Regions from separate parts of the Neisseria flava genome, predicted to be linked through region 1. Evidence: predicted binding sites of a transcription regulator. Region 1 holds the regulator's gene; the other holds the start of a gene.
The links. Region 1 encodes sigma-54, which starts transcription at its own class of promoters, with help from an activator protein. Its sites were predicted from a motif close to CTGGCACGCTTCATGCTT; they were not measured.
Positions count from the first base shown of each region.

Region 2: AC5M9B_RS05230 (pilin) is a predicted target of sigma-54. The motif match lies at 2,218-2,235, and genes of this name have one in related genera.

Region 1 covers NZ_CEXQBZ010000123.1:15,966-20,302, reverse strand. The annotation lists gene AC5M9B_RS09060 (GntP family permease) at 1-197, opposite strand, end outside; gene hpf (ribosome hibernation-promoting factor, HPF/YfiA family) at 696-1,010, opposite strand; gene rpoN (RNA polymerase factor sigma-54) at 1,076-2,428, opposite strand; gene lptB (LPS export ABC transporter ATP-binding protein) at 2,665-3,399, opposite strand; gene lptA (lipopolysaccharide transport periplasmic protein LptA) at 3,493-4,023, opposite strand; gene lptC (LPS export ABC transporter periplasmic protein LptC) at 4,004-4,337, opposite strand, start outside.
Region 2 covers NZ_CEXQBZ010000109.1:73,843-78,179, forward strand. The annotation lists gene AC5M9B_RS05220 (sulfatase-like hydrolase/transferase) at 1-625, opposite strand, end outside; gene AC5M9B_RS05225 (pilin) at 1,018-1,500, opposite strand; gene AC5M9B_RS05230 (pilin) at 1,597-2,049, opposite strand; partial or broken gene AC5M9B_RS05235 (IS5/IS1182 family transposase) at 2,732-2,869, opposite strand; gene recG (ATP-dependent DNA helicase RecG) at 3,168-4,337, opposite strand, start outside.

The sequences.
Region 1 (4,337 bases):
AAGTTTTTCAGCAGAACGTCGTTCACAATCTTATCCATCGGCAGCCCCGTCGCTACCGCCGTCAGCAGGCTCACCGACACCAAGGTCAACAGTGCGTGGACACGCAGTTTCACAATCAACAGCAAAATCAGCACAATCGCCATCGCCGCAATACCCAGCAGCCAGCCCGCGCTCAAGGTCTGAGTCCAACCGTCCATTTTGAAGCCTTTCTTTGTAATCAGAATACAAGGTAGTTAAGGTTTTTCAAACGTATCAAATAGACCATAGCATGATTTGCAACGGGGCGGTATGGCGGGTTTTCGGATGGGTTTAAGTATTTATTTTTTCAAATGGATTTGAATAATGAGAGTAAGTCGGGCGGTGTCATTTACTCTTGGTAAGAGAGGGAGGGTCATCTGAAAACGTAGTTTGCTTTCATGAACAAAGAAGGCAGGCGTGGATATTTTCTATTTTTCTAATCCGACATGGATTCAGAATAAGAAAACAGTTTCTTTTTTAAATACAATGATTTTTCAAAATTTTGTCCTGATGGGGCTAACATACTGCAATGCTTGTTGACCGATATGACGTGGGTTTTGCCAGCAGAAAAACGCCTATGTGGGATTCAAATCATTATGTTCAGCCCCTAGATTACTGGCTAACAAAAAACGTCGTCTGAAAATTTTCAGACGACGTTTTTATTATTGAATCAAGGCTTATTCGGCGGCAGGTTTTACCGTACTGCGGACATCGCCGCTTTTTTCTTTGTGTTTCAACACTGCGCGGTCGAGTTTGTCCATCAGAACATCGATGGCGGCGTACATATCTTGTTCAACGGCCTCGACGTGTAGGTCTTTGCCCGCCAAATGGATGTCTGCTTCAGCCTGTTGATTGAGTTTTTCCACGGAAAGGGTAATGGTAACGGAAATGGCGTTGGCTGCATGGCGGTTGATGCGTTCCAATTTTTCGGAAACGTAGTTTTTGATGGCCTCGGTAACGTCGAAATTCAGACCGGTGATTTTCAGATTCATAATACAGCTCCTTCGGTGGGTTCAGTCCGTCAGAAACGGAACGGGAAAACTGCGGTTTAAAACTGTCATTCGGTAAGTTTGCGTTTGTGTGCCGGCGGGATGTCGAGCGACTCCCTGTATTTGGCGACGGTGCGGCGGGCGATGTCTATGCCCTGTTGTTTGAGGAGGCGGACAAGGGTTTCGTCGGAATGGGGTTTGCTGCTGTCTTCGTTTTCGATAATCTGCCCCAAAACGGCTTTAATCGCGCCTTGGCTCAGGCCTTCTTTGTCGCCTTCGGAATTGACTGCCTGAGTGAAGAAATAGCGTAACGCAAATAGTCCGCGCGGGCAAGACAAATATTTTTGGTTGGCGGCGCGCGAAATGGTGCTTTCGGCAAGCCCCAATTCGGCGGCTGCGTCTTTCATGAGCATGGGTGCGAGTCCGATTTCGCCGAAGATGAAGAAGTCTTCCTGATTTTTGACGATGTATTCGGCAAGGCGGATGACGGTGCTTTTGCGCAGTTCGAGAGAGTCGATGCGCTGCTTGGCTTCGTTGATTTTTTCTTTCCACTCGGGTGCGCCGTCTTCTGCGGATTTCATCAGTTCGCAGTATTCGCGGTTGAGTTGCAGCTTGGGCCAGGCGGCTTCGTTGCCGATGACTTTCCAGCCGTCTTTGCCTTCTTTGACCCAAACGTCGGGCTGGATGTAGGCGGTCGGTTCGGAGGAGGCGAAACCGTAGGCGGGGTAGGGGTTGAGCGTGGCGATGATGTCGAGTGCGGCTTCTATGGTTTCGCTGTCGATTTCGGGAAAGAGTTTGCGGAAGCGGATGATGTTTTGTTTGCGGTTTTTGCCTAAATCGTGCAGCGAACTTTGGATGAGGTGGGCGGCCGCCTGACGCGCGGGGCTGGCGGGCAGGCGCATGAGTTGGAGCATCAGGGATTCGGTCAGGTCGGCGGCGGCAACGCCGGGCGGGTCGAAGGTCTGCAAAAGGTCGAGGGCGTTTTGCAGCTCGTCTTCGTCCAGCATCCATTCCAAGGGCGTGTTGTCGATAACGTCTTGAATGCTGTCGGTGAAATAGCCTTGGTCGTCCAGGAAGTCGATAAGGATGTGGACGTAGGCGGCTTCTTTGTCGGAAAGAGGGTGTTCGCACACTTGGGCGTGCAGGTATTGGTTGAAATCTTCTTCTTTGGCGATGTTGAGCCACGCATCTTCGGCATCGTCGCCGCCGAGGTGGTTGCTGCGCGGCATGGTGGTACCGTGATTGAACTCTGCGTCTGCAAATTCGTCGGCTTCGGGACGTTCGAGCAGGGGATTGTCCTGCAACCAGTCTTCGACTTCGCGTTCGAGTTCGATACCGGACATTTGCAGGATGCGCAGGGATTGTTGCAGACGTTGGTTGAGTTGTTGGGTCTGCCTGAGTTTGAGGCCGAGTAAGGTCATGGTGCAATGTATGTTGATTGTTTTTTATATTTCGGACGGCATTTGCCCTCGAGTTTGGTTCGATGGCAAAGAGGTCGTCTGAAAAGGTTTTATGGTGTGTTTGGCGTTTTGGGGAACGCCGTTTTGTTTTTTATTCGATATGTGTATTTCAACACTTTACACTTAATGCGTCAACTCACTTTGGGTGGTTTTATTATTTAAAAAAACCGCACAATCAATTGTGCGGTTTGTCATTGTCAGTATTTGAAGTTTTCACCGAGATAGACGGAGCGGACTTGTTCGTTGTTGACCAAGTCGTCGGGCTTGCCGGAGGCGAGGACGGTGCCGTCGCTGATGATGTAGGCTCTGTCGCAGATGCTGAGGGTTTCGCGTACGTTGTGGTCGGTAATGAGTACGCCGATGCCGCGCGATTTGAGGAAGTCGATGATTTTTTGGATGTCGATGACGGCGATGGGGTCAACGCCGGCGAAGGGTTCGTCCAAGAGGATGAAGCGCGGCTGCATGGCGAGTACGCGGGCGATTTCGACGCGTCGGCGTTCGCCGCCGGACAGGGAGGGGGCGGGGTTGTAGCGCAGGTGGCCGATGTTGAGGTCGGCAAGCAGTTTTTCGACTTCGCCGTCGATGCGGCTTTTGTCTTTGGTGCTGATTTCTAAAATGGCGCGGATGTTTTGTTCGACGGTCATTTTGCGGAAAATCGAGGCTTCTTGGGGCAGGTAGCCGACGCCGAGGCGGGCGCGTTCGTGTATGGGCAGGTGGCGCAGTTCTTGTCCGTCGAGGGTAACGCTGCCTGCATCGGCGGCGATGAGTCCGACAATCATGTAGAAGCTGGTGGTTTTGCCTGCGCCGTTGGGACCGAGCAGGCCGATGACTTCGCCGCTTTCGATTTCGAGGGAGAAGCTTTTGACGACTTGGCGTTTTTTGAAACTTTTTTGCAGGTTTTGAACGACGAGGCGGCTGGTGTTTTCGCTCATAAATAACTCTTGGTTCGGAGGTCGTCTGAAAATGTTGTTTGGGGTTTTTGCTGCGTTGGTTTTCAGACGACCTTTTGTGTTGTCAGATATTGGTTATTTAGTTTTTTGGGTGCTGGACGGCTGGATGACGACGCTAACCCTGCCGGATTTGGCGGCGGATTTGGCGCCTGATTTCGAGCTGCCGTTGATGGTATAGACTTCGGTTTTGGTGTTGTAGGTGATGACTGCGCCTTCGGCAACGTCGCCGCCGCGTTGGACTTTGGCGTTGCCGGTCAGGGTAACGAGGTTGATGGCGGAGGAGTAGGTTACGTTGTTGGCTTGTCCGTTAACCGTGCCTTTGTTGTCGTCGAGCGTCTGGCTGAAGCGGACGGGTGATCCGCTGGCTTTCATGAACTGTTCGCCTTTGTCGTTGCGGGAGACGTTGACGCTGCCGGCGCGGATGTTGAGCGTGCCTTGTTTGATGATGACGTTGCCGGTGAAGGTGGTGCTTTGGTTGTTTTGGTCGAGCGAGCCTTGGTCGGCTTCAATCTGTATCGGCTGCTTGCTGTCGCTTTGCAGGGCGTAGGCGGGGGCGGTGGCGAAAAATGCGGTTAAAACACATGCCTTACATATTTTTTGTATCATAAATCGTGGCTTTCACTCTGGATGGGAAGTTCAACAAACCTTTTTTGTGGTCATACGTCAGACCTTCGGCGTTGCCGCTCGATTCGCCGTATTGGAAGGTAACGGGCGTGTCGGTTTGGGCGTATTGCGATTCGGTGTCGACGTGCAGGAGATCGGTTTTGACGACGCCCGCCTGCCGCTTGGCATCGGCGGCTTTGGTCAGGACGACGTTGTGTTTGAACAGGAGTTGTTTGGTTTGGGTGTTGTATACGGCTTCGTCGCTGCCGACGTCGTAAAGCCGGCTGCCTTCTTGGAAGAAGACGAGGTGCGGCAGC
Region 2 (4,337 bases), on a different contig from region 1:
TCAAAGGCATAAACACAGGACTCTGAAACCCCTGCTTAATAAAGTCGGCATTCTGACTGCTCGAATAAAGCAGATACTGACTTTTCGCATAATAAAAATTATTCGCCCCGAAAAGATTAAACTGCGCCGAACGTTCGTAATACTGCAAATGCCCGGTAAAATAAGCCGCAATCAAAAGCGGAACGACCAATACCGAAACATGGAAAAAATCAGTCTTCTCCGCCGTTTTGGACAAGATCAAAGGCATCAGTAAAAGATACAGTAGCAAACTGCCCGTCAATATCTGATAAAGCAAAGGCGCCTTCATAATAAAGGGGGCAAGGTATAAAGCCCCCAGCAAGTCCATAAACGGGAACTGCTGCATCACCAGCATCAACACATCAAAAAGCAGCACAGCCCAAAAAAGCAGCACCCCCGCCCATTTTGCAGGTTTCCATCCGAGCGCAAACAAAGCCGCCGCCGCAATATAATCCAAATTGATAATTGGACGCGCCGTTCCTGTAAGCCCTGCCAAAATCCAAAAAAGCAGATTCGGCAATACAACGAGCAATAGCGCATAAGCAAAATACTTCAGCCGCAACGACGGCAATCTAATTTTCTTCGATAAAAGAGAAGAAGGCTCCATCAGCAAATCCCTAGAAAAATAAATAATGATGAAAAAAACTAAGCAAACGCCATGCCAAACAATAAAACAGGGAATAAGAAGCATCGTCAACCATGGAAAAGGTCGTCTGAAAACACATTCAGACGACCTTTAGGCAGATTAGCTTTCCAAACCTAACATTGTAGATATTCAAATTTCGTTGGGCAGTATCTAATCCGAGTACCTCAACTGTAATGTGGGCTTTGCCCACGAATCATGCAGAAAATTTCAGACCGCCTTTTCATCGGTATCATCCGTGGGCAAAGCCCACGCTACGCCGCTTCGTTGTAAAAGGCACGCGCACCCATGCAACGCAGCAGCCGTATAGGTGCAGCCATACACGCTGCTGGCAGAAATACGAGCCACAGCTTGTTCTATGGCGTTTTTTGTTTTTTGGCACCTTTGCAGGAGACAGGGAGAAAATATTCATCCATTGTTCCGCTGCAAGACCATACGGTATTGCCTTTTGGGTTAGTTCCCGTTCCCGATACGGCAAAGCTGGGAATCAGGTAAATTTCAGTATTCTTAATCGGCACTGCTGCCTCTTTGCCTATTGCAGCAACAATAGTCCCATCATCTTCTATCCGGACAACTTTGACATAACTTCCGGCATTGTCTTTTTGCGAAACGGTTACCTTAATCGGCAGACTTCCCTTATCGGCAAAAGCCTCCTCGACTTCCGCCTTCATACTGGCGGCAAGCATAATTCCTTCGCTGACTTGCGCGCGCGCCACATAATTCTGATACGCGGGAAGCGCCATAATTCCGAGAATCCCGATAATCCCTATAACAATCATTAATTCCAGCAATGTAAAACCTTGAGGCTTAACGGTATATTTTTGATAACTTTTTTTCATATCGCGATGCAAATGGCTGTTGTGGAAATTTGCTTAGCAATAAAGCGGAAGGGAAGCCCTTCCGCTTTATTGGTTTACGTTTCTTACGCTAGGATATTAGCGGCAAGAAGAAGGCAGGAATTTAGTCGGAACGGTACCGGCAGTACATTTCCAAGTGAAGGAACCTTCAGACAAAGCTTTTTTGTTATCGGTGCCTTTCTCAGGAGACAGAGATACTGTTTTACCTGCGACATCAGCGTTCACACCACTAGATTTCATAGTTGCAATGATCACACCATCTTTTACTTCCATGCTTTTTACATATTTACCAGTAATCTTAGAGGCTGCAGCAACACCTGCGGCAGCATTATCAGAAGGCCATGCGCCTTTATCAGCGTAGTATTCGATAATTGCCGACTTTTGTCCTTCAGCCAAAGAAATCGCTTCAGAAACTTGCGCACGACCAGTGTAGTCTTGGTAAGCAGGCAGAGCGATAACTGCCAGAATACCGATAATTGCGATTACGATCATCAATTCGATCAGGGTGAAACCTTTTTGGATTGCTTTCATTTAATAAACTCCAGTTTAAAAAGTGTTGTGAATAAAAATGTTTGTTGTTAAAAAACCGTAATGTGTTTGGCTCTGCTTGTTTATGAGTAAAACCATCAAGTAGAAGGAATATACAGCTTCCCGGTTCGGACTTCGTTACTTGTATTTCCTTGCCGGACGTAATGTATCAAGCAGGAGATGTGCCAAGTCTGGATTTTTTTGGATTTTTTGTGAAAATATTTTGTAATTTTATGTTTTTAATAGGTTTAAATTTGTTTTGAAGGATTTTTCGGGCAGATTTGGGCTTTTTTATGACGTGGGATTTTTTGGGGGGACATGACGTGTTTTGTCATTTTTGAGAAAAAAAGGGAAACGTTTTATGTCATATGACGTATTTCGTCACTTTCATACCTATTTTAATAATATTGAAATAGATATGATAAGCGGTATAGTTTTTAGACAAGCGGTATTTTTAAGTTTTATATATTTTTAATTCGATGATTTTATATTGATTTTTTATACGAATTTGATAAGCGGATTTTAATTCGGATAAACGGTCATACTTAAAAGGTAATTATAGATATTTAGTTTATTTTTGAACGTTTGATTTGACTAAAAACGTCGTCTGAAAATATGGCGGGTTTCGCCGGTAAAACATAAACGCCCTGCCAAGACCAATATTTCTGCAAACTGCATCCGTGGGCAACGTCCATACTGCGGTAATCGTTGAATATAGTGGATTAACTTTAAACCAGTACGGCGTTGCCTCGCCTTGCCGTACTATCTGTACTGTCTGCGGCTTCGTCGCCTTGTCCTGATTTAAATTTAATCCACTATATTTCTGAAAATCAGAGGTCTGGATTCCCGCCTGCGCGGGAATGACGGCGAAGCAGGCAGGGATGTAGGAACTGTTTTTTCAGATGACTTGCGGGTATCTGCAAGCGGCTGCCGTAGCGTGGGCTTTGCCCGCGAGAATATATAAAGACCCGCCGCAACTGATATTTCTGCAAACCATATCTGTGGGTAAAGTCCATACTGCGGTAATCGTTGAATATCTCTGAAAAAGAGGTCTGGATTCCCGCCTACGCGGGAATGACGGCGCATTAGGTAAAAATGGCGGGATTGTTTTTCAGACGACCTTACACGCCCAAATATCCTTCCCTGCTGGCAAGCCATCTTGCCAGATGCGCCTCGACGATTTCGGGGTTTTGTTCAATCAGCATCGGGGCGATTTCGCGCGCTTGTTCTAAAAGGTGTAAGTCTTCTTCAAGGTTGGCGAAGCGCAGCATGGGGATGCCGCTTTGGCGCGCGCCGAGAAATTCGCCGGGGCCGCGGATGTTGAGGTCTTGGCGGGCGATTTCGAAGCCGTCGGTGTATTCGTAAATCACTTTCAGCCGTGCTTTGGCGAGTTCGCTCAAGGGCTCGGCAAACAGGAGGACGCACACGCTTTCTGCTGCGCCGCGCCCTACCCGACCTCGTAATTGGTGTAGCTGCGCTAAGCCCATGCGCTCGGCGTGTTCGATAACCATCAGGGCGGCGTTGGGCACATCTACGCCTACTTCGATAACGGTGGTGGCAACCAAGACGTTCAGACGGCCTGCGGCAAATTGAGCCATGACTTCGGCTTTTTCGGCGGCTTTCATGCGCCCGTGTACCAAGCCGATGTTGAGTTCGGGCAATGCCGCCTGAAGCTGCTCGAGAGTTTCGGTAGCGGTTTGCAGTTGCAGGGTTTCACTTTCTTCAATCAGCGGGCAGACCCAGTATGCCTGCTGCCCTTTGCGGCAGATGTTGAGGACGAAGCCTTCGACTTCGGCGCGGCGGACGTTGTTGACGAGACGGGTTTTAATCGGGGTGCGCCCGGGCGGCAATTTGTCGATAACGGATACGTCCAAGTCGGCGAAAAAACTCATGGCGAGCGTGCGCGGGATGGGCGTGGCGGACATCATCAACTGGTGGACGTCGCGCCCTTTGTTTTTGAGGGCGAGGCGTTGGGCGACACCAAAGCGGTGTTGTTCGTCCACAATCACCAAGCCCAGATTTTGGAACTCGACGTCGTCTGAAAACAGGGCGTGCGTGCCGACGGCGATTTTGACGGTGCCGTCGGCGAGTTTGGCTTTGGCTTCGTCTTTGGCTTTTTTACGCTGGCTGCCGGAAAGCCAGACGACTTCGAGTCCTAAAGGTTCGAGCCATTGTTTGAACTTGATGAAATGCTGTTCGGCAAGGATTTCGGTCGGCGCCATCACAGCCGCCTGCGCGCCGGATTCGATGGCGGTCAGCGCGGACAAGGCGGCGACAATGGTTTTGCCACT